DNA from 4 places in the Variovorax sp. 278MFTsu5.1 genome. Region 1 is predicted to be linked to each of the others. Evidence: predicted binding sites of a transcription regulator. Region 1 holds the regulator's gene; each other region holds the start of a gene.
The links. The regulator sigma-54, encoded in region 1, starts transcription at its own class of promoters, with help from an activator protein. The targets are predictions, from matches to a motif close to TGGCANGNAANCTGCTTT.
Positions count from the first base shown of each region.

Region 2: the regulator sigma-54 is predicted to act here: its motif matches at 4,868-4,885, upstream of ABL844_RS28735 (DUF3567 domain-containing protein).
Region 3: the regulator sigma-54 is predicted to act here: its motif matches at 3,822-3,839, upstream of ABL844_RS20720 (DUF2126 domain-containing protein).
Region 4: the regulator sigma-54 is predicted to act here: its motif matches at 2,448-2,465, upstream of ABL844_RS31265 (pilin).

Region 1 covers NZ_CP157622.1:695,124-702,641, forward strand. The annotation lists gene ABL844_RS03060 (thiol:disulfide interchange protein DsbA/DsbL) at 1-441, shown strand, start outside; gene lptA (lipopolysaccharide transport periplasmic protein LptA) at 593-1,312, shown strand; gene lptB (LPS export ABC transporter ATP-binding protein) at 1,309-2,103, shown strand; gene rpoN (RNA polymerase factor sigma-54) at 2,125-3,723, shown strand; gene ABL844_RS03080 (phospholipase D family protein) at 3,734-5,338, shown strand; gene ABL844_RS03085 (LysE family translocator) at 5,349-5,996, opposite strand; gene ABL844_RS03090 (YceI family protein) at 6,013-6,660, opposite strand; gene ABL844_RS03095 (YceI family protein) at 6,740-7,345, opposite strand; gene ABL844_RS03100 (cytochrome b) at 7,342-7,518, opposite strand, start outside.
Region 2 covers NZ_CP157622.1:6,173,543-6,181,060, reverse strand. The annotation lists gene ABL844_RS28750 (beta strand repeat-containing protein) at 1-2,367, shown strand, start outside; gene ABL844_RS28745 (ChaN family lipoprotein) at 2,446-3,324, opposite strand; gene ABL844_RS28740 (AbrB family transcriptional regulator) at 3,427-4,458, shown strand; gene ABL844_RS28735 (DUF3567 domain-containing protein) at 4,547-4,825, opposite strand; gene ABL844_RS28730 (DUF3108 domain-containing protein) at 4,973-6,181, opposite strand; gene ABL844_RS28725 (fumarylacetoacetate hydrolase family protein) at 6,322-7,419, shown strand; gene ABL844_RS28720 (LuxR C-terminal-related transcriptional regulator) at 7,430-7,518, opposite strand, start outside.
Region 3 covers NZ_CP157622.1:4,464,425-4,471,942, reverse strand. The annotation lists gene ABL844_RS20725 (circularly permuted type 2 ATP-grasp protein) at 1-153, opposite strand, end outside; gene ABL844_RS20720 (DUF2126 domain-containing protein) at 218-3,745, opposite strand; gene ABL844_RS20715 (DNA internalization-related competence protein ComEC/Rec2) at 3,889-6,339, shown strand; gene ABL844_RS20710 (oxepin-CoA hydrolase, alternative type) at 6,505-7,353, shown strand; gene ABL844_RS20705 (circularly permuted type 2 ATP-grasp protein) at 7,452-7,518, shown strand, end outside.
Region 4 covers NZ_CP157622.1:6,695,258-6,702,775, forward strand. The annotation lists gene ABL844_RS31255 (hypothetical protein) at 1-32, shown strand, start outside; gene ABL844_RS31260 (hypothetical protein) at 723-1,829, opposite strand; gene ABL844_RS31265 (pilin) at 1,888-2,388, opposite strand; gene ABL844_RS31270 (3',5'-cyclic-nucleotide phosphodiesterase) at 2,601-3,404, opposite strand; gene ABL844_RS31275 (CHASE2 domain-containing protein) at 3,434-5,692, opposite strand; gene ABL844_RS31280 (FHA domain-containing protein) at 5,744-6,397, opposite strand; gene ABL844_RS31285 (Stp1/IreP family PP2C-type Ser/Thr phosphatase) at 6,470-7,279, opposite strand; gene ABL844_RS31290 (TerC family protein) at 7,308-7,518, opposite strand, start outside.

The DNA.
Region 1 (7,518 bases):
CCGACGCTGGAAGCCTGGCTCAAGACCATTCCGAAGGAGGTCTCCTTCCGCCGCATTCCCGTGCCCTTCGTGGGCAACGACGTCGAGGCCAAGCAGCGCCTCTACTACGCGCTCGAAGCCATGGGCAAGGTCGACGAGTTCCAGCCCAAGGTGTTCAACGCGATCCACGCCCAGCGCCAGAACGTGAACGGCGACGCCAACATCATTGCCTGGGCCACCGCCAACGGCCTGGACGCCACCAAGTTCAAGGAAACCTTCACCTCGTTCGGCGTGGCCAGCAAGGCCAAGCGCGCTTCGCAGCTGACCGATGCCTACAAGGTGGCCGGCGTGCCCGCTATGGCCGTGGCCGGCCGCTGGTATGTCGACGGTGAAACCGCCGGCAACATGACCAAGGTGCTTCAGGTCGTGAACTATCTCATCGGTGAAGCAAAGAAGGGCTGAGCGCCAAAAGCCGAGCCGTACCGCGCGGTTGCGCGTGTTTCTGGGAGAAAACCAGAAAGAAAGTCAAGCCCGCCTAGGCGGGCTTTTTCATCTGTGCGTGCGGGGCTGGAGCACTCAGCCGCATACAATGCCGAGCAAGTTTCGTGCCTCTATGACATTGCACTCTTACCCCACAACCCCCTTCCTGCGTCGCATCGGCCGCCTGGCCGCCGGCGCGCTGTTGCTGGCAGGCCTCGCATCGGGAGCCGTGGCGGAGACCGCCGACCGCTCCAAGCCTATGAACATCGAGTCCGACTCGATGCGCTACGACGACCTGAAGCAGACCAGCGTGTTCACCGGCAACGTTTTGGTGACAAAGGGCACGATCATCATCCGTGGCGCCCGCCTCGATGTGCGCCAGGACGCCGAGGGCTACCAGTACGGCGTGGTCACGGCGGCGCCGGGCAAGCGGGCCTACTACAAGCAGAAGCGCAACGCGCCCGACGAGTGGATCGAGGGCGAGTCGGAAGTCATCGAGTACGACAGCCGCGCCGACAACGTCAAGTTCATCCGCAACGCCGTCATGCGCCGCCTGCTGGGCGCCACGCCGAACGACGAGAGCCAGGGCGCCCTGATCGTCTACGACCAGAGCAACGACACCTACACCGTCAATGGCTCGACCGTGCCCCCGAACACCGCCGTGAACGCCTCGGCACCGGGCGGACGCGTCAGAACCATCCTCACCCCGAAGGCCGCCACCGCGCCGGCCGCGGGCGCCTCGGCCCCGGCCGGTGGTGCCAAGGCACCGCCTCCGGCAGTCACCCCGGCACCCGGCAAGGGCCTGCGCCCGAGCACCACGCTCGGAAGTGACCAGGGAGACACGCGCAAGTGATCGAATCCGCAGGAACGCAGGACGCCAACGGCGCACCGGGCAGCCGCCTGGTCGCGCGCGGCCTGAAGAAGAGCTACGGCAGCCGCACGGTGGTGAAGGACGTTTCGCTCGACGTGCAGAAGGGCGAAGTCGTCGGGCTGCTCGGCCCGAACGGTGCCGGCAAGACCACCTCGTTCTACATGATCGTGGGGCTGGTGCGCGCCGATGCCGGCGACATCACCATCGACGGCGAGCCGATCGCCCACATGCCGATCCACCGCCGCGCCCGCATGGGCCTGAGCTACCTGCCGCAGGAAGCTTCCATCTTCCGCAAGCTCACGGTCGAGGAAAACGTGCGCGCCGTGCTCGAGCTGCAGAGCGAGCCCGACGCGAAGGGCAAGATGGTGCCGCTGTCGAAGGAGCACATCGAGGAGCGCCTGAGCGACCTGCTGGCCGACCTGCGCGTAGACCACCTGCGCGATTCGCCCGCGCTGGCGCTGTCGGGCGGCGAGCGCCGCCGCGTCGAGATCGCGCGCGCGCTGGCCACGCAGCCGCGCTTCATCCTGCTGGACGAGCCCTTCGCCGGCATCGACCCGATCGCGGTGATCGAGATCCAGCGCATCATCAGCTTCCTGAAGGAGCGCGGCATCGGCGTGCTCATCACCGACCACAACGTGCGCGAGACGCTGGGCATCTGCGACCACGCATTCATCATCAGCGACGGGCACGTGCTGGCACAAGGCACGCCTTCGGAGATCGTCGACAACGCCGAGGTACGCAGGGTGTACCTGGGCGAGCACTTCCGCATGTAAGGCGCGGGGGCGGTTTCCATCATGAAGCAAGGGCTGTCCCTTCGCGTTTCGCAGCATCTGGCGCTCACGCCGCAGCTGCAGCAGTCAATCAGGCTGCTGCAGCTCTCCACGCTCGAGCTGAGCCAGGAGGTGGAGCAGATGCTCGACGAGAACCCGTTCCTCGAGCGCACAGCCGAAGAAGCGGTGCGCGAGGAATTCGGGCTCGACACAGCCGACGCGCCGGTCCCCCGCGACGACGGCGGTGAAGGCGAAGGCGAGAGCGACTTCACCCCCTCGGCCGCGAGCAGCAGCACCACCAGTTCGTCCACGGAAAGCACCGCGGCCGCCGACTCCGACGGCCCCGCCGCCGAAGTCGCCGAGCGCGAGCCCGACTGGGAAGGCGACGGCACCGTCGACATGGCGCCCGACGACAGCGAATGGGGCGGCGACGCGCCCGCGCGCCAGAACAACGCCGGCGACGACGAGCGCGCCGATGCCACCGAGCTCGCGCGCAGCCAGGAGTCGCTGCAGTCCTTTTTGCACCGCCAGGCGCTGAGCCTGCGGCTCAACGAGAGCGACAGCGCCGCGCTGCGCTTTCTCATCGAATCGCTCAACGACGACGGCTACCTCGAAGACTCGCTGCCCGCGCTGGCCTCGGGCCTGGCCGGTGACGACAACGACGAGTTCGACGACCTCGTGCACCACTTCCAGGTGGCGCTCGGCCTGCTGCAGAGCCTGGAGCCCGCCGGCGTCGGCGCGCGCGACCTCGGGGAGTGCCTGAGCATCCAGCTGCGCGCCATGGCGAGCGACGACGAGACCGAGGAAGAGGAGCTGGTCCGCAAGACCGCGCTGGCCATCTGCAAGCAGCCCATGGAGCTGCTCGCGCGCCGCGACTTCAAGCGCCTGGCCACGCTCACCCGCAGCAGCGAGGAGCTGGTGCGCTCGGCGCTGCAGGTCATCGCGCGGCTGGAGCCCAAGCCGGGCCGCAGCTTCGTCGACGTGGAACGCAACGTCGTCATTCCCGACGTGATCGTCACCAAGACCGGGCGCGGCACCAACGTGAAGTTCCGCGTCATGCTCAACCCCGACGTGATGCCGCGGCTGCGCGTGCACGACATCTACGCCGGCGCGCTCAAGTCGCACAAGGGCGAGGGCAGCCAGGCGCTGTCGCAGCGGCTGCAGGAGGCGCGCTGGTTCATCAAGAACATCCAGCAGCGCTTCGACACCATCCTGCGCGTGAGCAACGCCATCGTCGAACGGCAGAAGAGCTACTTCGTGCACGGCGAGCTCGCCATGCGCCCGCTGGTGCTGCGCGAGATCGCCGACGAGCTGGGCCTGCACGAGTCCACCATCTCGCGCGTGACCACCGCCAAGTACATGGCCACGCCCTTCGGCACGGTCGAGCTCAAGTACTTCTTCGGCTCGGCGCTGGGCACCGAGACCGGCGGCAACGCGTCGAGCACCGCGGTGCGCGCGCTCATCAAGCAGTTCGTCGGCTCGGAGAGCGTGAAGAAGCCGCTGTCGGACAGCCAGATCTCCGAGATGCTGAAGGAGCAGGGCATCGAGTGCGCGCGCCGCACCGTCGCCAAGTACCGCGAAGCATTGCGCATCGCCCCTGCCAACCTGCGCAAGGCACTCTAGAAAGAAGCCGATGAGCCATGGCCTGATGTCGCGCGCCGGGCATTGGGTCTTCGCCATGGCGGCGGTGCTGCTGTTCGCCGGCTGCGCCACCCTGCCCGACGAGGCCCCGCGCCCGCCCACCAAGACCATCGCCGTCTCGGCCGACACCGCCCTGGGCAAGATCGCGCTGGCCTCCCAGCCCGACCCCGACCTCAGCGGCTTCCGCCTGATGCCCGGCGGCGATTTCGCCTTCGACACGCGCATCCAGCTCGCGCGCCGCGCGCAGCGCACGCTCGACGTGCAGTACTACCAGATAGAGAACGACGAGACCGGCCGCTACCTGCTGCGCACCCTGCGCGACGCCGCCCAGCGCGGCGTGCGCGTGCGGCTCTTGATGGACGACCTCTACACCTCCGGCGAGGACGAGCTGCTGCTTGGCCTGGCTGCCACGCCCAACGTGGAGCTGCGCCTGTTCAACCCCTTCCCGGCCGGCCGCGGCAGCCTGCTGAAGCGCTTCACCGCCTCGCTCTTCGATTTCAGCCGCGTCAACCGCCGCATGCACAACAAGCTGTTCATCGCCGATGGCGCGATGGCGGTGGCGGGCGGGCGCAACATCGGCAACCAGTACTTCAGGCGCACCTCGGGCGAGAACTTCATCGACCTCGACACCTTCGTCACCGGCGCGCTGGTCCCGCGCCTGGGCAGCCTGTTCGACCAGTACTGGAACAGCGTCTACGTGCGGCCGATCCAGTCCGTGGTGGCCAGCGACCTGCCGCGCGAGGAACTGCAGAAGCGCTTCGAACTGGCCACCGGCCCCGACACCACGCCCCTGCCGCCGAAGCCCGCGCCCAACGACCTGCTCGGCTACAGCCCGATGGCCGAAGACCTGGACGCCGGCAAGCTCGGCCTGATCTGGACCACCGCCGAGGCTTATGCCGATTCGCCCGAGCGCGTGATCGGCAAGACGGCCTCCTACGGCGGCGTGCCGCTGCTGGACGTCGACAGCGTGCGCTACAACGTGGTCGAGCAGATGCGCCGCGCCCGCTCGGAAGTGACCATCGTCTCGCCCTACCTGATCCCGGGCGCCTCGGGGCTCGACGTGATGCGCGAGATCCGCGGGCGCAACGTGAAGATCAGCGTGGTCACCAACTCGCTGGCCGCCACCGATGAGCCGCTGGTGCACACCGCCTACCGCCGCTACCGGCCCGACATGCTCAAGCTCGGCGCCGACCTCTACGAGCTGAGCACCAAGCGCACCCGCAGCAGCGTGCGCCTGGGCCTCTTCGGCACCTCGGTGGGCCGGCTGCATGCCAAGTCGGCGGTGATCGACCAGCGCATTCTTTTCGTCGGCTCGATGAACTTCGATCCGCGCTCGGAAACGCACAACACCGAGATCGGCCTGTTCATTCGCAGCCCCGAGATGGCGCAACAGGCGCTGAAGCTCATCGACGTGCTCAAGCAGCAGGGCGCCTACAGGCTGCGCTTCGCCGACGGCAGCAACGAGTCGCGCATCGAATGGGTCAGCGACGAGGGCGGCGGCAAGGTCACCGTGCTGACCGAGGAGCCCGACTCCGGCTTCTGGGACCGGACCATGCTCGAGATCCTGGCGCCGCTGACGCCCGAGAGCCTGCTGTAGCTCTGCAGCCTCAGGTGCCGCGAACTGCCGACCACACGAGCCGCAGCCCCAGCAGCCCCATCACGCCGCCGGCTGCGCGGTCGATCCAAACCTTGTAGCGCAGGTAGGCAGAGCGCGGCGCCGCCGAAGAGAGCGCCAGCGCCACGATCGAATACCAGCCCGTCTCGATGCAGAAGATGACCGCCGGCACCGTGAGCGCCAGCACCAGCGGCACCTCGCGCGGCAGGAAGGCCGCGAAGATGCTCGCGTAGACCACGGCCGTCTTCGGGTTGCTCACCTGCGTGGCCAGGCCCAGCAGGAAGGTGCGCTTTCCCCGACCCTGCGGGCGCTGTGCCGGATCGCCGGCTTCCTGCGCCACCGCCAGCGGCTGCCGCGCGCCACGCCAGATGCGCAAACCCAGGTACACGAGGTACGCACCGCCCAGCCCCTTGATCGCCAGGTACAGCGCCGGCACCGCGAGGAATGCCGCCTGCAGCCCCGCCAGCGCGGCGATCGCGAAGACCAGCCCGCCCGCGCCCATGCCCAGCGCGGCGGCGAGGCCGTCGGCGCGCGAAGTCACTGCGGTGCGCGCCACCATCACGAAGCTGGGGCCGGGGCTCATCGCGCCCACGGTCATGGCGCCGGCGATGCCGAGCAGGGCGAGGGTGGTGTCCATCATGGTGTCGCCTCCGGTGTCACTGCACGTTGACCGCCTCGACCTGCACCAGCAGCTTCACCTTGTTCTCGAAGCCGAAGTTCAGGCCCCAGGTGATGCCCCAGTCGCTGCGCTCCACGGTGGTCTCGAAGTCGCCGCCGCACACCTGGCGGTTGATCAGCGGGCTCAGGTAGCAGTTGAAGCGCACGGCCTTCAGCGTCACCGGGCGGGTCTGGCCCATCAGCGTGAGCTTGCCGGGCACGTCGACCACCTTGTCGCCGGAGAAGTCGATGCGGTCGGCCACGAAGCGGCCGGTCGGAAACTCGGCCACGTTGAAGAAGTCCTTGCTCTGCACGTGGCGGTTGAGCAGGTCGACGCCGGTGTTGATGGAGCTGATGTCCATCGTGATGTCGACCTTGCCGCTGGCGCCGGTGCCGTCGATCTGCACCGAGCCGTCCTTGGTGCTGAAGCGGCCGCGGTTGGTGGTGGTGCCGTAGTGGCCCATCTCGTACATCACGAAGGTGTGGGTCGGGTCGATCACGTAGTTGGCGTTCCTGGCCGGCCCGCCCGCGGGCTTGGCGGCGGCCGCCGGCGCGAATTCCGAGGGCAGCTGCGCTTGTTGTTGCGCCGTCACGCTGCCGGTGAACGCGGCGGCCGACAGGGCCGCGGCGAGAAGAAGCTTTTTCATGGCTTTGTCTGCCTGTGTCACGAAAGAGAGGAAAGAAGAAATTCGGGATGTCCGTGTGAAGAAGGAAGGGGCCGCGGCCTCACAGGGGACCGAGCCCCGCGAGCGTGAACCTGAAGCGCACCTGCACCTCGTTGCCGACCACCGAGGTGTCGGTCCATTCGCCTTCGCCCACCTTGTAGTCGAGCCGCTGGATCGTAAGGCTTCCGGTGGCCACCGAGTAGTTGCTCCCCTGCGCCGGTGCGATGCTGACCGGCACCGTCACCTGCCTGGCGATGCCCTTGATGGTGAGCTTGCCCGCCATCTCGAACCTGCCTTCGCCCAGCGCCTTGATTGCGCTCGACTGGAAGCTCGCCTGCGGAAAGTGCGCGGCGTCGAACCACGGCTGCCTGGGCAGCTCGGCGTCGCTCATCGGCACGCCGAAGCCGGCGCTGGCCGTGTCGATCTGCAGCGCGACGCTGCCGCCCTCGGGCTTCTTCGGATCGAAGGCCACCTGCGCGTCGAACTTCCTGAAGCTGCCTTCCACCGGCACGCCCATCTGCCTGGTGACGAAAACGATCTGGCTCTTGTCGGCGACGAGCTTCGCGCCGGGCGGCGTCGCCGGGCCTGCAGCGGCCGGCAATACGGTTGCAAGCGCGAGCAGCGGCGGGAGAAGTCGGGAAGGAAGGCGAGAAGTAAGTGAACTCATGATCCGGCAGATTCCTGGCGTGGCCCCGGCCACATGCGTTTGAGCAGACCGTCGCGGTCGATCCAGTGGTGCTTGAGTGCAGCCGCCACGTGCAGCAGCGTGATGCCCGCCAGCGCGAACGCGCAGTTGCGGTGCAGCGGCTGCAGCACCGCCTCGGCGAAATCATGGTCGGC
Region 2 (7,518 bases), 1.4 Mb from region 1:
ACGGTGGACGGAAACTCCGCCGGCGGCTCGGCCACCGGCAACGCCGCGGCCAACAGCATCGACGTGAAGGGCAACACCATCGCGGTGGGCAACGGCTTGCCGCTGGGCGGCGCGGCCAACATCGGGGGTATCGCAGGCGCGGTGGCCGACCATGCGCTCTCGAACATCCAGCTGGTGACGAGCCCGACCGTCTCTTCCAAGGCGGCGGCGGCCTTCGGCGTGGACACGGCGCCGGGCGCGGTCATCTCGGGCTCGACGCTGAGTGTCTCGAACAACACGCAGAGCGCGAAGGCCGTGGCCAACACCGGCAGCAACGCGATCGCGCTCGCGGCCACCGACGTGTCGGCCCGCGCCGCGCTGATGTCCTCGCAGGGCAGCACGGCGGCGGTGGAGTCGCGCTCCTTCATGCAGGCCTTCGCGCCGGCTTCGGTGTCGGGCTCGGCGGCGAAGCTGTCGAACAACGCGAACACGGCGCTGGGCGTGATCAACGACGTGAGCAACAAGCTCTCCGTTTCGGGCGGCACCTCGGGCTCGCTGCCGGTGCCGGCGCTCATCGCCCAGGGACCGCTGCCGGGCAACACCATCGCGGCGGGCGACCAGGTGCTGGTGAACCGCCAGTCGGCCGGCGCCTCGGTCACCAGCACGGCCGACACAGCTATCTACAACGAAGACCGCCTGGTGCCCGGCAACTCCGGCCTGACCAACAGCAGCTTCGCCGCCTCGGGCAACACGACGTATTCGGAGGCCTCGGCCAACCGCGCGACCAACGCGGCATCGCTGGCAGGCGGTGCCTCGCAGTCGGCCAGGACGGCAGTGCTGAACGCGCAGGACAGCAGCGCGGCCGTGACCGCCAACGCCAACAACTCGACCAAGCTCACGCTGACCGGCCCCTCGGCGCTGGCGGGCAGCAGCGCCACGCTGGACGGCAACAGCACCATCGCCGCAGCCACCGGCAGCGCCGCCACCAACAGCATCGACGTGAAGAGCGGCGCCATCACCGGCGGAGTGCCGGCATCGGCCACCGCGACGGGCGGACCGGCCTCGGCCGTGGCGGTGTCGGCCGACCATGCGCTGGCCAACGTGCAGGTGGGCTCCGGCGCGGTGTCGGCCACCGCGACGGGCGTCATCGGCATCGACTCGGCGCCGCTGTCCGCAGTGAGCACCTCGACGCTGGGCGTGACCAACAACAGCCAGAGCGCCAAGGCCGTGGCCAACACGGCGCTCAACAGCGTGGCGCTGGCGGGCTCGAACGTGGGCGCGCGCACCGCGCTGCAGTCGAGCCAGTCGGGCACCGCGGCGGTGACGGCGTCCTCCACGCTCGAAGTGTTCGCGCCGGCGGGCTCCACCGGCTCGACGGTGCGGCTCTCGGGCAACAGCAACGCCGCGCTGGGCGTGATGAACGACGCGGCCAACACGCTGGGCGTGAGCGCGGTCAACACGCTGCCGGCGGGCGCGACGGGCTCGGCCACACTCGCCGAGACCGGCAGCCCCGACAACGTGTCGGCCACCGGCGACCACGTGCTGTCGAACCGCCAGACGGCCGCGTCGACTGTGAGCAGCACGGCCGCCACCTCGATCCACAACGACGACAACGCCGCGCCCACGACGACGCTGGCCAACGGCGCGCTCACCATCTCGGGCAACAGCACCTTCGCCGAAGCCGCGGCCAACCGCGCGACCAACACCGCCACGGTGGCGAGCAGCGCGACGCAGGGCGCGAGCGCCGGCATCCTCAACGTGCAGGGCAGTACGGCGGGCGTGACGGCGACTTCGAGCACGGTGACCAACGCCACGCTGGCGGGCGCGGTGCCGCTCAACGGCAGCACCGTCTCGCTCGACGGCAACACCACGGCGGCGCTGGCGCGCGGCAATGCGGCGACCAACGTGCTGGAATCCAGCGCCGGCAGCAGCTACGGCGGCGCGGCCACGGTGGGTTCGTCGAGCCTGATCGGCGCGCCGCTGGCACTGAACGTCGGCGCGAGCGCGGCAATCCTCAACAGCCAGAACAACGCGGGCGCGGTAACGGCCACGAGCACGGGCGCCAGCTACCAGGTGGCGCTCAACGGCACCGGCGCGGGCGTGTCGAACGGCACGGCCGGCGTCACCGGCAATACGCTGGCCGCGCAGGCCTTCGGCAACAGCGCGACCAACCGCGTGACGCAGACGGCGCTGAACACCGGCGCGCCGAGCGCGGCCATTGGCAACTACCAGGTCAACAGCGGCGCGGTGACGGCCACGGTGACCAGCGTGAACTTCGGCGTCGCCGTCTCGGGCCCGGTGGGCAACAGCACGCTGCGCACCACGGGCAACCAGATCACGGCGTCGGCGACGGGCAACTCGGCCGTGTCGACGATCACCTCGCGCTGAGCTGCCGCGCTCCGAGGGCGACAAAAAAGCCGCGGGCCTTCGGGCCGGCGGCTTTTTCTTTTCTCTTCTCTTTCTTCTTCAGGTCTTGGGCTGCGGCCTGGCCTGTCGCTTGAACTCGGCGCAGTAGTCCTTCTCGGGCAGGGGCGGCGTGCGCCAGATGCGGTCGTAGTCGCCGGTCTCGGGGCCGGCCGCGGAGGCCGGTGCCGCCAGCAGCCGCACGGTGGCGATCTTCACGTCGTCGGGCAGGTGCTGCGGCACGCCGAGCGCGCGCACCACGTGGCCGGCGCCGGCGATGAGCAGCACCGTCTGGCCCGGCTTCCTCGCCTTGACGATGGCCTGCGCCATCGCGCGGTCGCGGCCCACCTGGATGCGGGTCATGGGAACGATCTGCGATTCGGGGAGCATCCGGCAATGGCCGTCGCGCACGGCGTCCTGCTGGGCGGTGAAGGCCTCGCCGTTGAGCTGGACGTCGAGCGAGACGTCGGCCATCGCGTTCTTCATGCGCGAGCGCGGCAGGTTGGCGCCGACCACCGGCACGCCGGCGCGCACGGCGGCCATCACGGCGGGGCCGTAGCTGGCCCAGGGCCAGGCCTTGTCGCTCCAGTCGAGCGCGGCCTGCACCTGCGCTTCGGTGGCGGTGGACGCGAGCTGCGTGGTGCTGCGGCCTTCCTCGGCCATCTCCAGCGCCAGCGCGGCGAGGTGGCCGCGCGCGGCCAGCGCCTCGACGGTCTCGCGCTCGATGACGTGGTGCTCGCTCGCGTCGTGCTGCTCGCCGAGCAGCAGGGCATCGACCGGCTGCAGTGCCGCGACGCGGCGCGCGATGGGGGCGTCGGGCGCATCGGCACCCGAGGCGGAAAGGCTGGAAAGCGCCGAGCAGCCCGCGAGCGCGGCCGCGGCGAAGAGGGGGAGCAGCAGCGGCAGCCAGGAAGCCCGAGCGGGCCGGTGAGGAAGAAGCATCGCGCCATACTATGCCCCCGGCGCGCGCCCGCGGTGCCGTCCGCCGCCGCTTTTCCCTGTCGTCCCTTCTTCCGGTCCGTGTCTTCCCGATATCCCGTTCGCATGCTGGCCACGCTGCTGCTGGCGCTCGCTGCCGCGGGCGCGTGCCTGGCGCTGCGCACGCCGCTGCCCTGGATGATCGGCCCGCTGCTCGCGGTGTCGCTGGCCTCGATTGCCGGCGCACCCACCGCGAGCTACACGCCGCTGCGCAACGCGGGGCAGTGGACCATCGGCACCGCGCTGGGGCTGTACTTCACGCCGCACGTGGTGGCGCTGGTGGCCAGCGTCTGGTGGGCGATCGTGCTGGCGATCGCGTGGGCGCTGCTGCTGGGCATGGGATTCGGGCGCTGGCTGCACGCGATGCATGCGTCGCGCATGCCGCAGGTGCCGGCGAAATCCATGAGAGCCACGACTTACTTCTCCGGCGCCATCGGCGGTGCCTCGGAGATGACGCTGATGGCCGAGTCGGCCGGCGCGCGCACTGACCTCGTGGCCGCGGCGCACAGCCTGCGGCTGGTGGTGGTGACGGTGACCATCCCGTTCGCGATGCAGTGGAGCGGCCTGCACGGGCTGGAGATCAACCCGCCCGGCGTGCGCGAAGTGAGTCCCGGAGGCCTCGCGTTGCTGGCGGCGGCGACCGGCATCGGCGCGATCGCGATGCGCGCGCTGAAGCGCACCAACCCGTGGTTCATCGGGCCGCTGCTGGTGGCGATGGGCTTCACCATCGCGGGCCAGTCGCTGTCGGCCGTGCCCACGTGGATGTCGAACGCGGCGCAGCTGGTGATCGCGGTGAGCCTGGGCGTGCGCTTCAGCCGGGAGTTTTTGCACACGGCGCCGCGCTGGCTGGGCTCGGTGGTTCTGGGCACTTTCGGCATGCTGGTGCTCTGCGGTGGCGTGGCATGGCTGCTGGCGTGGGCGACGGGGCTGCACCCGGCCACGGTGATCCTGGGCACCTCGCCGGGTGGCATCGCCGAGATGTCGATCACCGCCAAGGTGCTGCAGCTGGGTGTGCCGGTGGTCACGGCCTTTCAGGTCTGCCGGCTGGTGGCGGTGCTGCTGATCGTGGGGCCGATGTTCCGGTGGATCTACCGCTGAGGGCGCTGCGAGCAGGCCGGCAAGGAATGAAAAAAGCGCCCCGAGGGGCGCTTTTTGGTGATTTCTCGGGAAACCGGCCGGATCGGGCTCAGTGCACCAGGACCGGGGTGTGCGCCAGTTCGGCGTAGCCCTCGAGCGTGTCTTCCACCTCTTCCTGCGTGGGGGTGTTGAGCTGCCAGGCGGCGATCTGTTGCTGGAACAGCTCGGCCCAGGAGCCGTCGAGGTACACCTCCTTGCCCGAACGCTTGTCCACGATCTCGAAGCCATGGCGTTCGAGGACCGGCATGTTCGGCTGCGCGGACTCCTCGCCTTCATTGGGCTGCACGTGGACGACGACGAAAGACTCCGAGTCATAAAGCATGTTCATGGCGGGCCCTGTGAGAATGTCGATGGCGTTCATGGGGGTTAGATAGCAATCAACGCGCCAGTTTCAAGATAGGTTGTCTATCTGTAAAACCAACTGGCTAATTGGCCTATCTCTGGCTCCTTTCGCTTCGTTAGCGTGACTTTCTCCTCAATTGGGCGGGCCGGAGGGCAGGGGTTTGCGCAACTGCGCGTCAGCGAAGTCCCCGTTGGCCTCGGTTTGCCTGATCCGCACGGGTAGATACCCGTATTCCGGGGCCAGCCAGAGTTCCAGTTTCCTGTCGAAGGCCTTGCGCGGGTCGCGGGTGAGCTTGCGGGCGATGAATTCGCCGGCGGGCAGGCTGAGCTTTTCTTCCTCGCCGACCACGAAGACCCAGACTTCGGCGTCCCGGGGCCCCACGGTCTGCACCGAGATCCTGGTGCCGGCGGGATAGCGCTGCGGGCTGGCCGCCAGCAGGCCGCCGAGCTGCATCATCACGCTCATGCGGTCCTGCGCGCCCGGCAGCAGCGGCACCGGGGGCGCGTTGTTGCTGAAGACGATCTGGTTCTGGTCGCGCACGAAATGCGAGGCCACTTCGGACTTGCGGCTTTCGGAGTACCGCTCCGGCTCCAGGCCGGAAGGGCCGATGCGCCCGGTGCTGTGCCAGTTGAGCAGGGTGAAGAACACTGCCTTGAGCGTCAGCCGGCCGTCGTAGCGGGTGCCGTCCTGCAGCCAGACCAGCTCGCCGAACACGCCGCGCTGGGGGGAGGCGCCGCTCTGGCCGGTGGCCTCGAAGTCCAGCGTGACCGAGCCCGGTATCTTCATCGCCTGGGTGCCGGCGATGGTGCCCGAGGCCTCGCCGCCGGCCGCCGCCTGGGTGCCGGTTCCGCTGCCGCCGGAAGGCGATGTCGCCCCAGCCGGCGCCCCAGCCGGCGCACCGCCCGCCGCTTCGGGTGGTGCTGCTCCTGAATCGGTAGCGGCCTGGGCTGTCAGGTCGGGCGTTTCGGGTGCCGGTGTCGCGGCTGTCTCGGGTTCGGGCGACGGCTCGGCGGGGGCCGGCTTCGGTGCCGGCTTCGGCCTGGGCACCGAGGCTTCGCGCGGCCGCTTGGGCTTCGGGGGGGGTGCGGGCTTCGCTTCCGCAGGGGCGGCTGCCGGCGCGGGCGCCTCGGCGGCCGGCGGCGCGATCACGATGGTGCGTGTGCTGAACTTGTTCGCCAGCGGCGAGGGCTCCGGCCCGATGGCCATCGGCGCCAGCCCGAGCAGCAGCAGGTGGACCAGCCCCACCAGCAACGTCAGCCCGATCAGCACCCGCCACGACGGACGCCCCGGCAGGCCGGGAGGCAGCGACGGCGAGGAAGAAGGGGCGACGAGCGTCGGCATCGGTAAGTGGAGTGGGGCGCCGGCCCGGAGGTTCACCAAAGACCACCTCGGTAAACTGCCGCCCGTTCAACCAGTTTAAGTGGGAGCGGCGACCGGCCCGTGCCGGCGGCCCGCTCCAGTCCTCACGCACGCACCGCATCATGAAACTCGCCACCCTGAAGGACGGCTCGCGCGACGGCCAGCTCGTTGTCGTATCGCGCGACCTCACGCTCGCCCACTACGCCACCGGCATCGCGAACCGGCTGCAGCAGGTGCTGGACGACTGGGGCTTCATGAGCCCGCAGCTGCAGGACCTGTACGCGAGCCTCAACGCCGGCCGCGCGCGCCACGCCTTTCCCTTCGACCCCTCGATGTGCATGGCCCCGCTGCCGCGCGCCTACCAGTGGGCCGACGGCTCGGCCTACATCAACCACGTGGAACTGGTGCGCAAGGCGCGCAACGCCGAGGTGCCCGAGAGCTTCTACACCGACCCGCTGATGTACCAGGGCGGCAGCGACGATTTCCTCGGCCCGACCGACGACGTGGTCGTGCCCAGCGAGGCCATGGGCATCGACTTCGAGGCCGAGATCGCGGTCATCACCGGCGACGTGCGCATGGGCGCCACGCCCGACCAGGCGCTCGACGGCATCCGCCTCGTGATGCTGGCCAACGACGTGAGCCTGCGCAACCTCATCCCGGCCGAACTCGCCAAGGGCTTCGGCTTCTTCCAGAGCAAGCCCGCCACCGCCTTCAGCCCCGTGGCCGTCACGCTCGACGAACTCGGCGAGGCCTGGCAGCACGGCCGCGTGCACCTTGCGCTGCAAAGCAGCTGGAACGGCCGCAAGGTCGGCATGTGCGACGCCGGCCCGGAAATGACCTTCCACTTCGGCCAGCTCATCGCCCACATCGCCAAGACCCGCAACGTGCGCGCCGGCAGCATCGTCGGCAGCGGCACCGTGAGCAACAAGGGCGTGGAGAAGAAGGACGGCCAGATGGAGTGGCCCAAGGGCTATTCGTGCATCGCCGAGAAGCGCTGCATCGAGACCATCCAGACCGGCCAGCCCTACACCGACTTCATGAAGTTCGGGGACACCATCCGCATCGAGATGAAGGGGCTGGACGGGCGCTCGATCTTCGGCGCGATCGACCAGGAGATCGTGTCCACCGCGGGGCGTCCGAAGGATGCGCCGGTGTCGCTGGTCAAGCCGCAGTCCGGCGACGAACCTCCACAGGCCGAAGCGGAAACCCCGGAAGACTGAAGCGGCCCGCTCAGTGCGGCCCCGCGCCGCGCAGCAGCTCCTTCTGCGACCGTATCCCCAGCCGCCGGAACGCCCGGTACTGGTGGGTGCGCACGGTCG
Region 3 (7,518 bases), 3.1 Mb from region 1:
CGCCGCGGCCGGCCGGGAAGAGGCTGCCGGCGTGGCCAGCCCGCGCATTTCGTCGAAATGGCCGGGCAGGGCGGGCGGGGCGAGCGCCGACGCCAGGGCGGCCGGAAACTCCAGTGCCTGGGCGTCGAACAGGGATTCGTTCAAAGGTTCCACAGGGGGTGGATTGTCACACCGCCGTCACGGGGGAGCCGTTCGGGCAGTGTGCGGAATATCCCGGTCAACGCCGCAGATCGAGCGTGAACGGGAATTCGCGGCTGCCCGGCAGCTCGATGGTGGCCGGCGGCGTGCGCAGCAGGCCGGGGGTGTGGCCGGTGCGGGTGAAGCGCGAATGGCGGCGGCTTTCGGCCTCATAGGCATTGACCGGGAAGGTCTCGTAGTTGCGCCCGCCCGGGTGGGCCACGAAGTACTGGCAGCCGCCCAGCGAGCGCTTCATCCAGGTGTCGACGAGGTCGAAGGTCAGAGGCGCGTGGGCCCGGATGCTCGGGTGCAGCGACGAAGGCGGGTTCCAGGCCTTGTAGCGCACGCCCGCCACGAACTCGCCGGCCACGCCGGTGGGCTGCAGCGGCAGCACCTTGCCGTTGACGGTGACGACGTGGCGGCTTTCGTTCAGGCCGGTCACGCGCACCTCGATGCGCTCCAGCGACGAATCCACATAGCGCACCGTGCCGCCGATCGCGCCTTCCTCGCCCATCACGTGCCAGGGCTCGAGCGCATTGCGCAGCGAGAGCTCCACGCCCATCGCCTGCATCTGGCCCACCAGCGGGAAGCGGAACTCGAAGTGCGGCGCGAACCAGTCGGGGTCGAAGGCGAAGCCGGCCTGGCGCATCTCGCTGATGACGTCGTCGAAGTCCATCTTCACGAACGTCGGCAGCAGGAAGCGGTCGTGCAGTTCGGTGCCCCAGCGGGTGACGGGCGCCTTGTAGGGGTCGTCCCAGAAGCGGGCCACCAGCGCGCGGATCAGCAGCTGCTGCGCGATGCTCATGCGTGCATGCGGCGGCATCTCGAAGGCGCGCAGTTCCAAGAGGCCGAGGCGGCCGGTGCTGGAGTCGGGCGAGTAGAGCTTGTCGATGCAGAACTCGCTGCGGTGCGTGTTGCCCGTGACGTCGATCAGGATGTTGCGCAGCGTGCGGTCGACCAGCCAAGCCGGCATGTTCTGGCCGTAGATCTCGCGGTTCTTCGCGATCTCCTTCAGCGCGATCTCGAGCTCGTAGACCTGGTCGTTGCGCGCCTCGTCCACGCGCGGCGCCTGGCTCGTCGGGCCGATGAACATGCCCGAGAACAGGTAGCTCAGCGACGGGTGGTTGTGCCAGTACAGCAGCAGGCTTGCGAGCAGCTCGGGCCGGCGCAGGAAGGGGCTGTCGGCCGGCGTGGCGCCGCCCATCACGAAGTGGTTGCCGCCGCCGGTGCCTGTGTGGCGGCCGTCGGTCATGAACTTCTCGGCCGACAGGCGGGTTTCGAAGGCGGCGTTGTAGAGGAACTCGGTGTGGTCGACCAGTTCCTTCCAGTTGTGGGCCGGATGGATGTTGACCTCGATCACGCCCGGGTCGGGCGTGACCTGCAGCAGCTTCAGGCGCGGATCGCGCGGCGGCGGATAGCCTTCCATCACGATGCGCACGCCCAGGTCGCGCGCGGTGGCTTCCACGGCCGCGACGAGGTCGAGGTAGTCCTCCAGGCGGGCCAGCGGCGGCATGAAGACGTAGAGCACGCCCGAGGCGCTGCCCTTCTTCTCGGCGGCGGGGCCGTTGGCGCGGCGCGGGTCGCGCACTTCGACGCACAGCGCGGTGCGGGTGATCCAGTGGGCGGATTCGCCGCGCAGGGGCTGGCGGGTCACGCTGGGATCTGCGGAGCTGGCGGCGTCGTTGTCGTCCTCGCCATGCCCATCGCCGTCGCTCGCGGCGCCCGGCGTCTGCATGCGCAGCGCAGAGGGCACGACGGGCGGCGTGCCGAAGGCGTAGGGCACGGCGCCGAGGCCGGCTCCCGGTCCGCCGGTGTCACCGGTGCCCACGGCGTAGCGCGCCCGGTAGTCGGCCCCGCTCGGTAGCGCGCCGCGGGGCGCGTTCGGATCGCGCTCGATCATGTACGGGTAGTCGCCCTTGCTAGCCCAGGGCTGCGAGTCGAGCGGCAGGCGGTAGCCCATGGGCGAGTCGCCCGGAATGAGGTAGAGCCGGTCGTCGCGCAGGAACCAGGGGCCGGTCTTCCAGGCGGGGCCTTCGAGCGAAGGGGCGTCGCGGTTCGCGTTGCCGGGCTCCAGCGGCAGCATGTAGCCGATCACCGCATCGAGCTTCTGGGTGAACACGCGGCGCAGGCGCATGCGCTCAAGCTCGTCGTCGAGCCTGGAGTCGAAGGGGTCGACGTTCACCGGCAGGCGGCGTTCGCGCCAGAGGTAGTAGTAGATGTCCTCGTAGCCCGGCTGGATGTAGCGCTCGGTCAGGCCCAGCTTCTGCGCCAGCAGGTTGGTGAAGCGGCGCGCGTCCTCGCTGGTGTAGTGCGTGGGAAAGCGCTCGTCGGCGAAGAGGTCGGGGTCGTGCCACAGCGGCTGGCCGTCGGCGCGCCAGAAGATCGACAGCGCCCAGCGCGGCAGCTGTTCGCCCGGGTACCACTTGCCCTGGCCGAAGTGCAGGAAGCCGCCCTTGCCGTATTCGGCGCGCAGCTTGTGCACGAGCTCGGTGGCGTAGCCGCGCTTGGTCGGGCCGAGCGCGTCGGTGTTCCATTCGGGCGCGTCGCGGTCGGTGGTGGCCACGTAGGTGGGCTCGCCGCCCATGGTCAGGCGCACGTCACCGGCCTTCAGGCGCGCGTCGACGGCATCGCCCAGGGCCAGCACGTCGGCCCACTGGTCTTCGGTGTAGGGCTTGGTGACGCGCGGCGATTCGTAGATGCGCGTGACCTTCATGTCGTGGCCGAACTCGACCTCCGATTCGTCCACGCCGCCCTCGATCGGCGCGGCGCTCGAAGGCGTGGGCGTGCAGGCCAGCGGAATGTGGCCTTCGCCCGCCAGCAGGCCCGAGGTGGCGTCGAGGCCGATCCATCCGGCGCCGGGCAGGAACACCTCGCACCAGGCGTGCAGGTCGGTGAAGTCGACCGTGGTGCCGCTGGGGCCGTCGAGCGCCTTCACGTCGGGCGTGAGCTGGATGAGGTAGCCCGAGACGAAGCGCGCGGCCAGCCCGCAGTGGCGCAGCAGCTGCACCAGCAGCCAGCCCGAGTCGCGGCAGGAGCCGCTGCCGTTGGCGAGCGTTTCTTCCGGCGTCTGCACGCCGGGCTCCATGCGGATGAGGTAGTTGACGTCCTTCTGGACCTGCTGGTTCAGGCCGACCAGGAAGTCGATGGTGCGCTGTTCCTTGCGGTCGATCTTGTCGAGGTAGGCCTGCAGCAGCGGCGTGACCGGCTCGGCCACGAGATAGGGGGCGAGTTCCTCGGCCTGCGAGGGCTTGTACTTGAAGGGAAAGTTCTCGGCCTGCGGCTCCAGGAAGAAGTCGAAGGGGTTGTAGACCGCCATCTCGACCACGAGGTCGACGGTGACCTTGAATTCGCGCGTCTTCTCGGGAAACACGAGCCGCGCCTGGTAGTTGGCGAACGGGTCCTGCATCCAGTTGACGAAGTGCTCGGCCGGCTCGACCCGCAGCGAATACGAGATGACGTTGCTGCGGCAATGCGGCGCGGGCCGCAAGCGCACGACCTGGGGGCCCAGCTGCACCAGCCGGTCGTACTTGTAGTGGGTGACGTGGTGGAGAGCGGCGTGGATGGACATGCGTTTTTGTGTGCAGTGCTGGCAGATTGCATCGGGAGAAGATGTCTCTGGTGAGACGCATACTAGCCGAGATGCCAAAGCAATTAACGCGCCACTGAGCGTGATTCGGGGAGGGTTTGCATCATGGATTCGGGAGTTGTCCGATGACGCGGTTTCGCGCGTCAGGCCAGGCTGTGGGCGGCGTTGGCGGGTTCGCGGCGCTGGGTGGTTCGCTGCTGGGAGCGGCCTTGCAGCTGCAGCAGCCGATGCTGTGGCCGGCATGGGTCTATGCCGGTTTGCTATGTATAGGTACGGCCGGAATGTGGTGTCGCCGAGTGACGGGGAGCGCGCTGCTGTTGGTCGCCCTGGCATGTGGAGCGATGGCCGGCGCGGGGCTCGCCGGATGGCGTGCGGTGGCCTATGCGAAGGGCGCACTCGGCCCGTCGCTCGAAGGCCGCGACCTGCGCGTCACGGGCGTCGTGTCGGAGATGCCCCAGCGCAACGAGGCCGGCACGCGCTTCGTCCTGGATGTCGAATCCGCGCAATGGACCGACGCCGACACGCGGGGCCGGCCGGCCGTACCCGATCGCATCGCTCTCGGCTGGTATGCGGACGGCTCCAGCCCCTGGGGGCATACCTCGCCAGCCAGCATCGTTGCCGCTTCCCCGCATGCCGGCGAACGCTGGAGCCTGACGGTGCGCCTGAAAGCGCCGCATGGCAACCGCAACCCGCACGGCTTCGACAGCGAACTCCGGATGTGGGAGCAGGGCCTGCACGCCAGCGGCCATGTACGAGCCGGCGCGCGCGACGCGGCGCCCGTGCTGCTCGGCCCCACCTGGCTGCATCCCATCGAGCGTGCCCGTGAAGCGGTGCGCGACGCCATCTTCGAGCGCGTGCCCGACCGCGCCCGCGCAGGCGTGATCGCGGCCCTGGTCACCGGCGACCAGAACGCCATCGACCGCGCGGGCTGGGATGTGTTCCGTGCCACGGGCGTGGCGCACCTGATGTCGATCTCGGGCCTGCACGTCACGATGTTTGCCTGGCTCGCCGCGCACGTGGTCGGCCTGCTCTGGCGCCGCAGCGCCCGGCTGATGCTTCGGCTGCCCGCCCAGCAGGCGGCGCTGGTCGGCGGCGTGCTGCTGGCCGCGCTCTATGCGCTCTTCAGCGGCTGGGGCGTGCCGTCGCAGCGCACGGTCTGGATGCTCGCGACGGTCGCGCTGCTGCGCCTGACCGGGCGGCGCTGGCCCTGGCCGAACGTGTGGCTGCTGGCCGCGTCCGTCGTGGTCGCGCTCGATCCTTGGGCGCTGATGCAGGCGGGCTTCTGGCTGAGCTTCGTGGCGGTGGGCGTGCTCTTCGCGACGGACGCCGGAATGCCGGGCGAGCAGCAGGCCGGCCCGGCCGCCCGGCTGCTGCGCTTCTTCCGCGAGCAGTGGACCATCACGCTGGCGATCACGCCGCTGAGCCTGCTGCTGTTCCAGCAGGTGTCGCTGATCGGGCTGCTCGCCAACGCGGTGGCGATTCCGTGGGTCACGCTCGTGATCACGCCGCTGGCGATGCTCGGCGTGGCGCTGCCCCCCTTGTGGGACGTGGCCGCCTGGGCCGTGCATGCGCTGGCGCTCCTGCTGCAATGGCTGGCCGGCCTGCCGCATGCCACGCTGTCGATGGCGGCGCCTCCGCTGTGGATGGCCGCCTGCGGCGTGGGCGGCGGCGTGCTGCTGGCAATGCGGCTGCCATGGTCGCTGCGCAGCCTCGGCGTTCCCCTGCTCCTGCCGGTGCTGCTGTGGCAGGCACCGCGGCCCGCGGTGGGCGAGTTCGAACTGCTCGCCGCCGACATCGGCCAGGGCAACGCCGTGCTCGTACGCACTGCCACGCACAGCCTGCTCTACGACGCCGGCCCGCGCTACAGCCTCGAAAGCGACGCGGGCCATCGCGTGCTGGTGCCGCTGCTGCGCGCGTACGGAGAGCGGCTCGACACGCTGGTGGTGAGCCATCGCGATGCCGACCACATCGGCGGCGCGCCCGCGTTGCTCGCGATGCAGCCCGGGGCCGCGCTGCTGAGTTCCATCGAGGCCACGCACCCGCTGCAGGCGATGCGCGCGGCGAAGCGCTGCGAGGCGGGGCAGTCTTGGAGCTGGGACAGCGTGCACTTCGAGGTGCTGCATCCCTTCGAGAGCGACTACCGCAGCTTCGGCAAGCCCAATGCGGTTTCGTGCGTGCTGCGCATCGACAACGGACGCGCGTCGGCGCTGCTGGCGGGCGACATCGAGCGGCTGCAGGAGACGGCGCTGCTCATTCGCACGCCGCAGCTGTTGCGTGCCGACGTGCTGCTGGCGCCGCATCACGGGAGCAAGACTTCGTCGGGCGCGGCGTTCCTCGATGCAGTGCAGCCGCGCATCGCGTTCGTCCAGGCGGGGTATCGCAACCGCTTCGGCCATCCGGCGCGGGAGGTGGTGGCGCGGTACCGCGAACGAGATGTGCGGCTGATCGAGAACACCCGCTGCGGCGCCGCGCATTGGAGCAGCGCGAGGCCTGCCGAGGTGGGCTGCGAGCGCGAGCGCCGGGCGCGTTACTGGCAGCACCGGGAGCCGGACGAGGTTGGCCGTCCGGAGCCCTGAAATCGTGAACTAATTGTCAAAAGTAGCCTGAAAGACCTCTTGTAAAGGCGTTCCCGATCGCGTTCCATGCGTTGTATCGTTTCGCTACAACTCAGAACAAGGGGGCAACATGGACAAGCACAACCGTCGGATCTCTCGTTGGGGCCCGTCTTCCGGGCGCGCCTCATGACGACCGGCGTTCCGGCCATCACCAGCGCGAGCCTCGCCGGCGGCTCCGGCGCGCGTCTCAAGATGCATCGCGAGGGTCCGGTGCTCGTCCTCACGCTGAGCAATCCCGAGGCGCGCAACGCGATCAATCCCTCGGTCTACCGGACGGCCGCCAAGGCGATACGCACCACCGCCGGATTTCGCACGGTGCGCGCCATCGTGCTGCGCGGGGAGGGCGATCACTTCAGCGGCGGCGGCGACCTGCGGCGCCTCGCCCGGCAGCGCAAGCTGCCGCCCGCCGAGCAGCAAGGCCACATCGACGCGCTGCACGAATGGCTCATGGCGATCGAGGAGGCGCCGCAGCCCGTCATCGCCGCGGTCGAGGGCGCCGCGATGGGCGGCGGCTTCTCGCTTTGCCTGGCCTGCGACCTGATCGTGGCCGCCGAAGACGCGAAGTTCGCGATGTCGTACATCAACGTCGGCCTCTCGCCCGACGGCGGCGGCACCGATTCGCTGGCCCGTTCGCTGCCGCCGCAGGCCGCACTCGAAATGCTGCTCGACGGCACGCCCTGCACCGCGAAGCGGCTGCATGAGCTGGGCGTGGTCAACAAGGTGGTGCCGCACGGCGAAGCCGGCGCCGCCGCGCTCGCCTGGGCGCAGCAACTCGCGCGCGGACCGTTCGAAGTGCAGGCGCGCATCAAGCAGCTGGTTTATGCGGCGCGCGGACGCAGCCGCCGCGAGCAGCTGGAGGCCGAGCGCGAGTCCTTTCTGGCCAGCCTCTACAGCGACGAGAGCGGGGAGCGCATCAAGGAATTTCTCTCGCCCCGCAAGAAGCCGGAAACGACCGGGGAGGGCCCCCCGACCTGAGCGCGGAAAGATCATCCGACCCGTCTCCGGCCTTGGCATCAGGGGTTCTACTGGCCCTGAACTTGCTAAGCTACTAACTCAAGGAGATTGGTCGTTCCATGCACAAATTTGACGAGATGTACGAGCAGCTTCCCTATGCTGGAGCTGCGATCCGACAGCATTACA
Region 4 (7,518 bases), 860 kb from region 1:
CAGCTCCGAGAGCCCAACTCATCATCTCGTGATAGTCGGCACTGATCAGTTCCTCGACCCGGGGAAATCATTCCCGCGCCGCGCAAAGCTTCTATACGGTCATCGATAGAGCCGTCACTGCCTTCAAGCCAGCAGACGACACGATGCCTAGACGCTCAGTGCACTTACAGCTGCCTCCGACCTCGTGGACGGCACTGTCGTTTCTAATGATTCGCCCAGCAGGCACCTCGACCTGGGCCGTCCAGAGCGGTATCGGACTGCGTATAGCGGCGAGCCCGACAGCTTTCAATGGTTCGTGGCGTTCTCCTCGCTGCTCACCGGTGAGGATGCCCGCAGCCCTTCGGGCCAAAGTCAAGTCTATGGCATCGACTCAACGTATTAACGACACCCTCATCTGGATCTCATGACCAAAAGCGGGCGGAACGACGGTCGCATCAGAGCTCAAGAAGCGCGGTCAAGCCACATAGACTAGCCCGTTCTCACGCCTATTCACAATGCGCACCACTCAAAATAAGTGTGTTCGCTTCTGAGCTTGGAGTTTCGGGTGTGCTCATCGCCGCCAACTGCGAGGATTTTTGGGGTTTCGTGAATTGACCTCGCAACGATGTTGCAGCTTCCCATAAACGTTCGACTTGCAATACCTGGGCCCAGGCGGTGGCTTGAAATCGCGTTGCACGTACGCGATGGCATACAAGCTGCTGACCTAAAATTGGAACTCGCCATTAAGAAAAAATATATTTCTTCATCAATGGATTCTCTTTTTTCCAAATCACGCTATCGATAAAATAGTGATGAATATTTATAAACACCCAGATCGCGGCAGTAAAAACAAAGACTCCGCTAGAAAAATAGTTAATCTTCCCCTCTTTACAATAATCCAATACACCCGGGATAACCCAGAACGCCGCAACACCAAAAACCATCATCCTGAAGTAATTCAAAAAGCTTTTTGACAATGGGCGAACCACGCCTGATCCCGCCCTATTTTTACCTTTTTGATACTTTGAAACTATGGCCAAATATTGCAAAGAATGAAAAAATGGAATAACCAAAATGAACTTATTATCAAGCCACGCCAGCATAGTCCAGAGATAAATTCCGACCAAGTACCCAATTACCCCCGCGAGCGGCATATTTGAGATGCTGGTGTTTGCATTTCGCCAGAGCAAAATCTGACGCCATATAGCCATTAATGTCCACGCAGCTGAAGCAATGGCTATCGCGGCTGCCATCGCCGTCCAATAGCCATTCAGAAGAGGTTTAAAGACTGGGAATCTCACACCCCAAAAATCGCCCCTACCCAAAGCACCTGCCGAAATAACCAAAGCAGCCATCCAGCTTATATATGAATTCCAAAGAAGTATGCGGCGCAATTTGACTGACCAATAAACCTTCCTTTGCGCAGCATCAAGGAGCGCCATTCCAAAAGCTTGCTTTACGTAATGCCATCCAACTAAAATTGCGTACAGACCTAAGCTGAATTGCAAGAGTGAAAAATCCCCTTTCAACGAGAGGTAAACGGACAAGCTGAGCAGAACAATCAGAACCAATGGAATGACTATTGCCGCAGTCAACCATCTGATTTTGTACGCGACCCACTTCTCCTTTTTTATTTCGGGCCAAATTTCGAAAAACATTTGATACGAATACATAAAATGAGGATGATTCACAAAATTAGCCAGCAGCATCATTACGGACGCCAAAATCAAAACCTCTTTAGCCTCGAGCTCAATCGATCGAAAAATCAACCACACAAGCAACGAAAATCCGCCTAGCAAGGCTATGTCGCCCACTCTTGCGGGGCTCGGATTTTTATTGGCGATTTGCATTGAATCTCCTAAGACAAAAAAAAAGAGGCTTACGCCTCTTTTTTTGTTTCCGATGCAATTACGGTGCAGGTGTAGCGGTGCCAGCACTTGCCTCACGGCAAGCTTGAGGAAGGAACTTGTTTGCGACCGTTCCGCTGTTGCAACTCCAGTTCGCGCCGCCGTCAGTAGTATTGAAAACGACCGTACCAGTCGCACGCGAATTAGAGCGCATGGTCGCAGTCAGCGTTCCGGCCGGATAAGTTCCCGTGATGGCGGTAGCCAGAGTCGAGTATTTGCCCGTCAGGTTTGCTGCGATCGAGGTTGCAGCGACCACTTGCGTATTGGTTCCATCGGTTTGAACCAAAGTAGGCCAAGCATTTTGATTGGAACCGAACTCCGCCAGTGGCGCCTTCAAGCCGCCCAGCAACTCAACAGGTTCCGCAACTTGCGCACGAGTCACGTAGTCGTTGTACGCCGGCAGAGCCACAGCAGCCAAGATACCAATGATCGCCACAACGATCATCAGTTCGATAAGGGTAAAGCCGGCCTGAGCGCGGCGGGCAACGGTACGAACGTTCATTTAGGAACTCCAGGTAGGTTGGTTGTTACGCCCGGGAACCTGCCCGGAGCGAAGTACCTTCCGCAGCATCCGTGCCACCCGTCTCCAGGCCCTCCTACCGACCGAACACGTCACCTGGAGCCACTTTGGCGTTACACCACGTGACACAACTTGCCTCAAGATGCGACACTTCGTGACAAATTTGTCATGCCAGTGCGCCCACTGACCGGGGGTCAGAAAGTCAGGACACCATCCACCTTCAGCCAGCGAATGTCCCGCTGCCCCATGCCTGCCGCGTGCTCGGTCACCAAGGCTTCGATCTGGCTCATGATCTCGTCGGTCTCGGCGGGCTTGGTGTGGGTGATGTAGATCGGGTACTGCTTGTCCGGCGCGATGTGGGCGAGTTCACCGGCCAGAACGGCGGGCGACAGGTGCAGGCTGCGCTCGGCCAGTGCCTGCTCGCGGCTGCTGAATGCCGTTTCGATCACGAGCATCGCCACGTCGAGCTCGTTCACGCGCTCCCAGAAGGGCGCGTTGCGCTCGGTGTCTCCGCTGAACACCCAGTGGGCGCCGCCCTCGGCCCGTCGCACGGCGAAGCCGCAGGCCGGCACGGTGTGGAACGCGGGCAGCACTTCGACCACCTTGGGCTCGCGGCTGCCCAGCGGCAGCTGCTGGCCCACCGCGATGTCGTGAAAGCTCACGAACGGCGCCTCCTGGCTGGGAATGCTCTCGAAGTCCGGCCAGATGACGTTGTTGAACACGTGCGTGCGCAGCGCGTCGATGGTGTCCCGCAGCGCGTGCACGCGCAACGGCTGCGTGCGGCGGCTGCCGATGGCGTCGAGCATCAGGGGGAGCGCTGCGATGTGGTCGAGGTGGCTGTGCGTGAGCACGACGTCGTCGATGCAGGCCATTTCATCGAGCGTGAGGTCTCCGACACCGGTGCCCGCATCGACGAGCAGGTCCGTGTCGACCAGGAACGAGGTGGTGCGGCAGTCTTTGGCGATGGCGCCCGAGCAACCCAGCACACGAACCTGCATTGTGAAAGACCCCTTTTATGTGTCTGTCGTCATTTGGTCTCGAACCGGGTCGCGCCGTCCCAGTTCGGGTCTTGCGGTCGCAACGCCATCGAGGCTAAACGCTGGGCGTAGAGCTGGTAAAGGACTTTTTTCGCATCCGCGGCGAGCAGGGGAGCCAGCAAGTTTCGGCCCATGGCCCAGTCCTGGCGACGGTATGCAGCCAGCACTTCGCCCCAGCGTTCGAGCAGCTGCCGCGTCTGCTGCTGCGCTTCGGGCGTGCTTGCGGACAAGGGCGTAAAAACGGCAACGGCCTGTGCTTTTCCCTTGACCCGCACGCTGTCGAGCTCCTGCCAGACGAAGCCCGGCGCCAGCTCGCGCGTCGCGCCGCTCGCGACCACTTCAACGCCGTAGTGTCCGCTCAGGCCCTCGAGGCGAGACGCGAGGTTGACCGCATCGCCGACCACGGTATAGCTGCGCCGCGCGGTCGATCCCATGTCGCCCACGCTCATCACGCCGCTGTTGATGCCGATGCCTACGCTGATCTCGGGCCGGCCGCTGGCGCGATGGAGGCGGTTGATGTCGTGCACGGCATCGGCCATGTCGAGCGCGGCCCGCACGGCGAGCGTGGCGTGGTCGGGCGTGTCGATGGGCGCGCCCCAGAAGGCCATGACGCAGTCGCCCATGTACTTGTCGACGGTGCCGCGGTGGGCGCTGATGACGTTGGTGAGCCGGCTGAAGACGGTGTTGAGAAAGGCCTGCAGCTCGGCCGGCGCCATCTGTTCCGACAGGCGCGTGAAGTCGCGCATGTCGCAGAACATCACGGTCATGGGCTTGCTCTCTGCGCGCATGCTGTAGCGGCCGGGGTGCTCCATCATTTCGTTGACGAGCTGGGGCGGCACGTAGGTGCCGAAGAGCCGCACCAGGCCGCGCCGCGCGCGCGATTCGACGAAGTAGCCCCAGCTCATGTTGAACGCGAAGGCCAGGGCCGCCATCGCCAGCACAGACGCCAGCGGCAGCACGAGGCTGGAGCCCACGTAGAGCCACACGTTCAGCCCGATCAGCGCCGCGATCGCGCCGGCGGCGAGCAGCAGGGCGCGCGGCGCTGACAGCAGAGACATCCCGAAGGCCAGCAGGAGGCCGGTCACGGCGACGAGCAGCACCTCGTAGCCCGGCGCGTAGTCGGGCACGCTCAGCAGGCGCCGGTCGAGCAGCGCGGAGACGATGTTTGCATGCACTTCCACGCCCGGGAACGCGGCTTCGACCGGCGTGGCGCGCAGGTCCTGCAGCCCCGGCGCGGTGGCGCCCACGAGCACGATCCTGTCCTTCAGCTCGCCTGGCGCGAGTCTGCCTTCGAGCACGTCGGCGGCCGGCACGTAGCGGAACGATCCGCCGTCCGCGCCGCCCTGGCCGCGAAACGGCACCTGCATGCTGCCCGTGCCGTCGACCGGAATGCGCAGCCGCCCTACCCTCAGCGATTCGAGCTGGGGCGCATTGCCGCCGCCCGGCGCGAAGGCCGGCTGCACCGGCGGCGATCCGTTCGCGAGGCGGTAGACCGCAAGCCCCAGCGACTCGTAGTAGCCCGGCTGCGCCTTGTCGCCGTCGTAGCGCGCGATGAGCGGCACGCTGCGGATGACGCCATCGCCGTTGATGCCGACCAGCGTGTTCAGGAAGCCCGCGACCGGCGCCGCCTTCGCCAGTTCGGGCAGGCTGGCACCGAAGCCGTTCCAGCCCGTGGCGTAGGTACCGCCCTGCGGGAAAGCACCGGCCGGCAGCAGGGGCGCCGCAGGCAGCTGCCCCTTGGCGCTCGGCGCTTCCGTGCGCGTGAAGTAGTAGCCCAGCGCCACGCGCCGGCCGCTCAGCGCGGCGGCAAGCGTGGCGTCGTGGTCGAGCGAGGGCGCCAGCCGCTCGACCTCGGCGGCCAGGCCGGGCACCTTGCCCAGCGGGCCACCCATGATTTCCCTCAGCCTGTCGAGGCCCGAACTGCGGTCGGGCTCGAGGAACATGACGTCGAAGCCGAGCACGGCCGCCTGCTGGCGGGTCATCAGCTCGGTGGTCAGGCGGGCGATCTTGTCTCGGGCCCAGGGCCACTGGCCCTGCCGTGCGAGGCTGGCATCGTCGACGTCGACGATCACCACCCGCGCATCGGGCGTGCCCGGCATGGTGGCACGCAGGCGGACGTCGTAGATCAGCTGGTCAAGACGTTCAAGAGCGGTTAGCCGCCAGGCGCCGGTGGCATGCGCCAGCGCCAGCAACACCGGCAGCAGCGTGATCGCAATGCGCGGCCAGTGCCGCCGCAGTTCTTCTCTCACGGCGCCCGGTCCGTGAAGGCGCGGCCGCGGCGAGCCAAGAGGGAAAGCGCCTCAGATGCGCACGAACTGCATGCGCGTGGCATCGCCCAGCTCGAGCACGTCGCGCTCCTGCAGCGCGACGGCCTCGGCCCCCAGCTGCAGGCCGTTGAGCGTGACGTTGCCTTCGACACCCGCCGCCACGTAGCCCTGGCGCCGGCGAGTGACCACCGCCACGGCAACGCCGGGCTTGCCGACGGTGGTGACCACCTTCTGCAAGCCCACGTCCTGCCCTTCGTTGGCGCCGGAGAGCACGCGCAGCACCGGAATGCCGAGCTCGACCAGCGCGCCGGATTCCGTGGGAGCCGAAGACAGCGGCATCGCGCCCGACGGGTATTCGCCCGAGGCGGTGCGGATCGAGCCGGCACCGGTGTCGAGGTTGCTGCGCGCGCGGAAATGGATGCGGCAGCCTCCGACCTCGATGACATCGTTGTCCTTGAGCGCCTGCCGCTGGACGGCGAGCGCGTTGACGTAGGTGCCGTTGGTGCTGTTGAGATCTTCAATTTCGACTTCGCCGCCAGTCATGTGCAGTACGGCGTGCTCGCCGCTGACCGCCAGATTGTCGATCACGATGTCGTTGTAGGCACGGCGTCCCAGCGTCGTGCGCTCCTTGGCGAGCGCAACCTGCCCGATGACAACGCCATCGACCGAAATGATCATCTTCGGCATTGCCGACTCCCCGAATCCAAAGCATGAATGACGACGGCAGGCAGGCCGCAGGGCCGCTGCCTGCGGAACCTGCTAGCTGCCCGAGCGCGGCGTTTCCGCAACGCTCGCGCTGGCCAGGACAACGGAGATGTTGTCCCGTCCGCCATTGTCATTGGCTGCCGCAACCAAAAGTGATGCTTTTTTCTGAAGCCCGACATCGTGTCCTAGAAGCGTGAAAAGCTGCTCATCCGAAACCATCTCGCTGAGCCCGTCGGAGCAAAGCATATAGAGATCGCCGGGTCTTGCGCTGTGTTCGTGCATTTCCAGCAAGACTTGGGCCTCCACGCCGACGGCGCGCGTCACGAGGTTGCGGGTGGGCGAATTCAGCGCCTCCTCGGCGGTGATGGCGCCGGCGTCGAGCTGCTGCTGGCGCAGGGAATGGTCGCGGGTCAGCAGTTCCAGCTTGTTGTTGCGCAGGCGGTAGCAGCGCGAGTCGCCGATGTGGCCGACCACGACCCGCTGCGGCCGGAACGCCGCCAGCACCAGGGTCGTTCCCATGCCCTGCAGCTCGGGGTTGGTGGTGCCTTCATGCAGGATTGCGCCGTTGGCCTCGTCGGTGGCGGCCTGCAGCGCCCGCCGGACCACGCGGGCCGGCGCCTGCATGCCGGCGTGGGCGAACCAGCGCCCGAAGCTGCCGTGCAACAGCGACACGGCCATGGCGCTGGCCACCTCGCCGCCCTTGTAGCCGCCCATGCCGTCGGCCAGCAGGGCCAGGCCGAGGGCGGGGTCGACGTGCACCGCGTCCTCGTTGTGGGAGCGCGTCCGCCCGACGTCGGTCAGGAAGGCGAATTCCCAGGTCAGCGAAGGGCGAGTGGAGAAAAGGGAGACGCCGACACTCGCCATGGTCTGTCAGCGCCGATCTCTCTTGGGCTCAGTGTTGTGCAGCGGCGTGCGCACGCCGTTGCAGGAGACGGCCGATGGCCACCACGAACACGGCACCGGCAGCCGCGGCCGCGTAGTGCAGCCAGGGGTTGGCCGCCAGCGTGTCGCGCAGGATGGCGTCCTGCACGATGGTTTCGCCGCCGACCCAGCCGATCAGCGCGGCGCCCAGCATCACGATGATCGGGAAACGTTCCATGAGC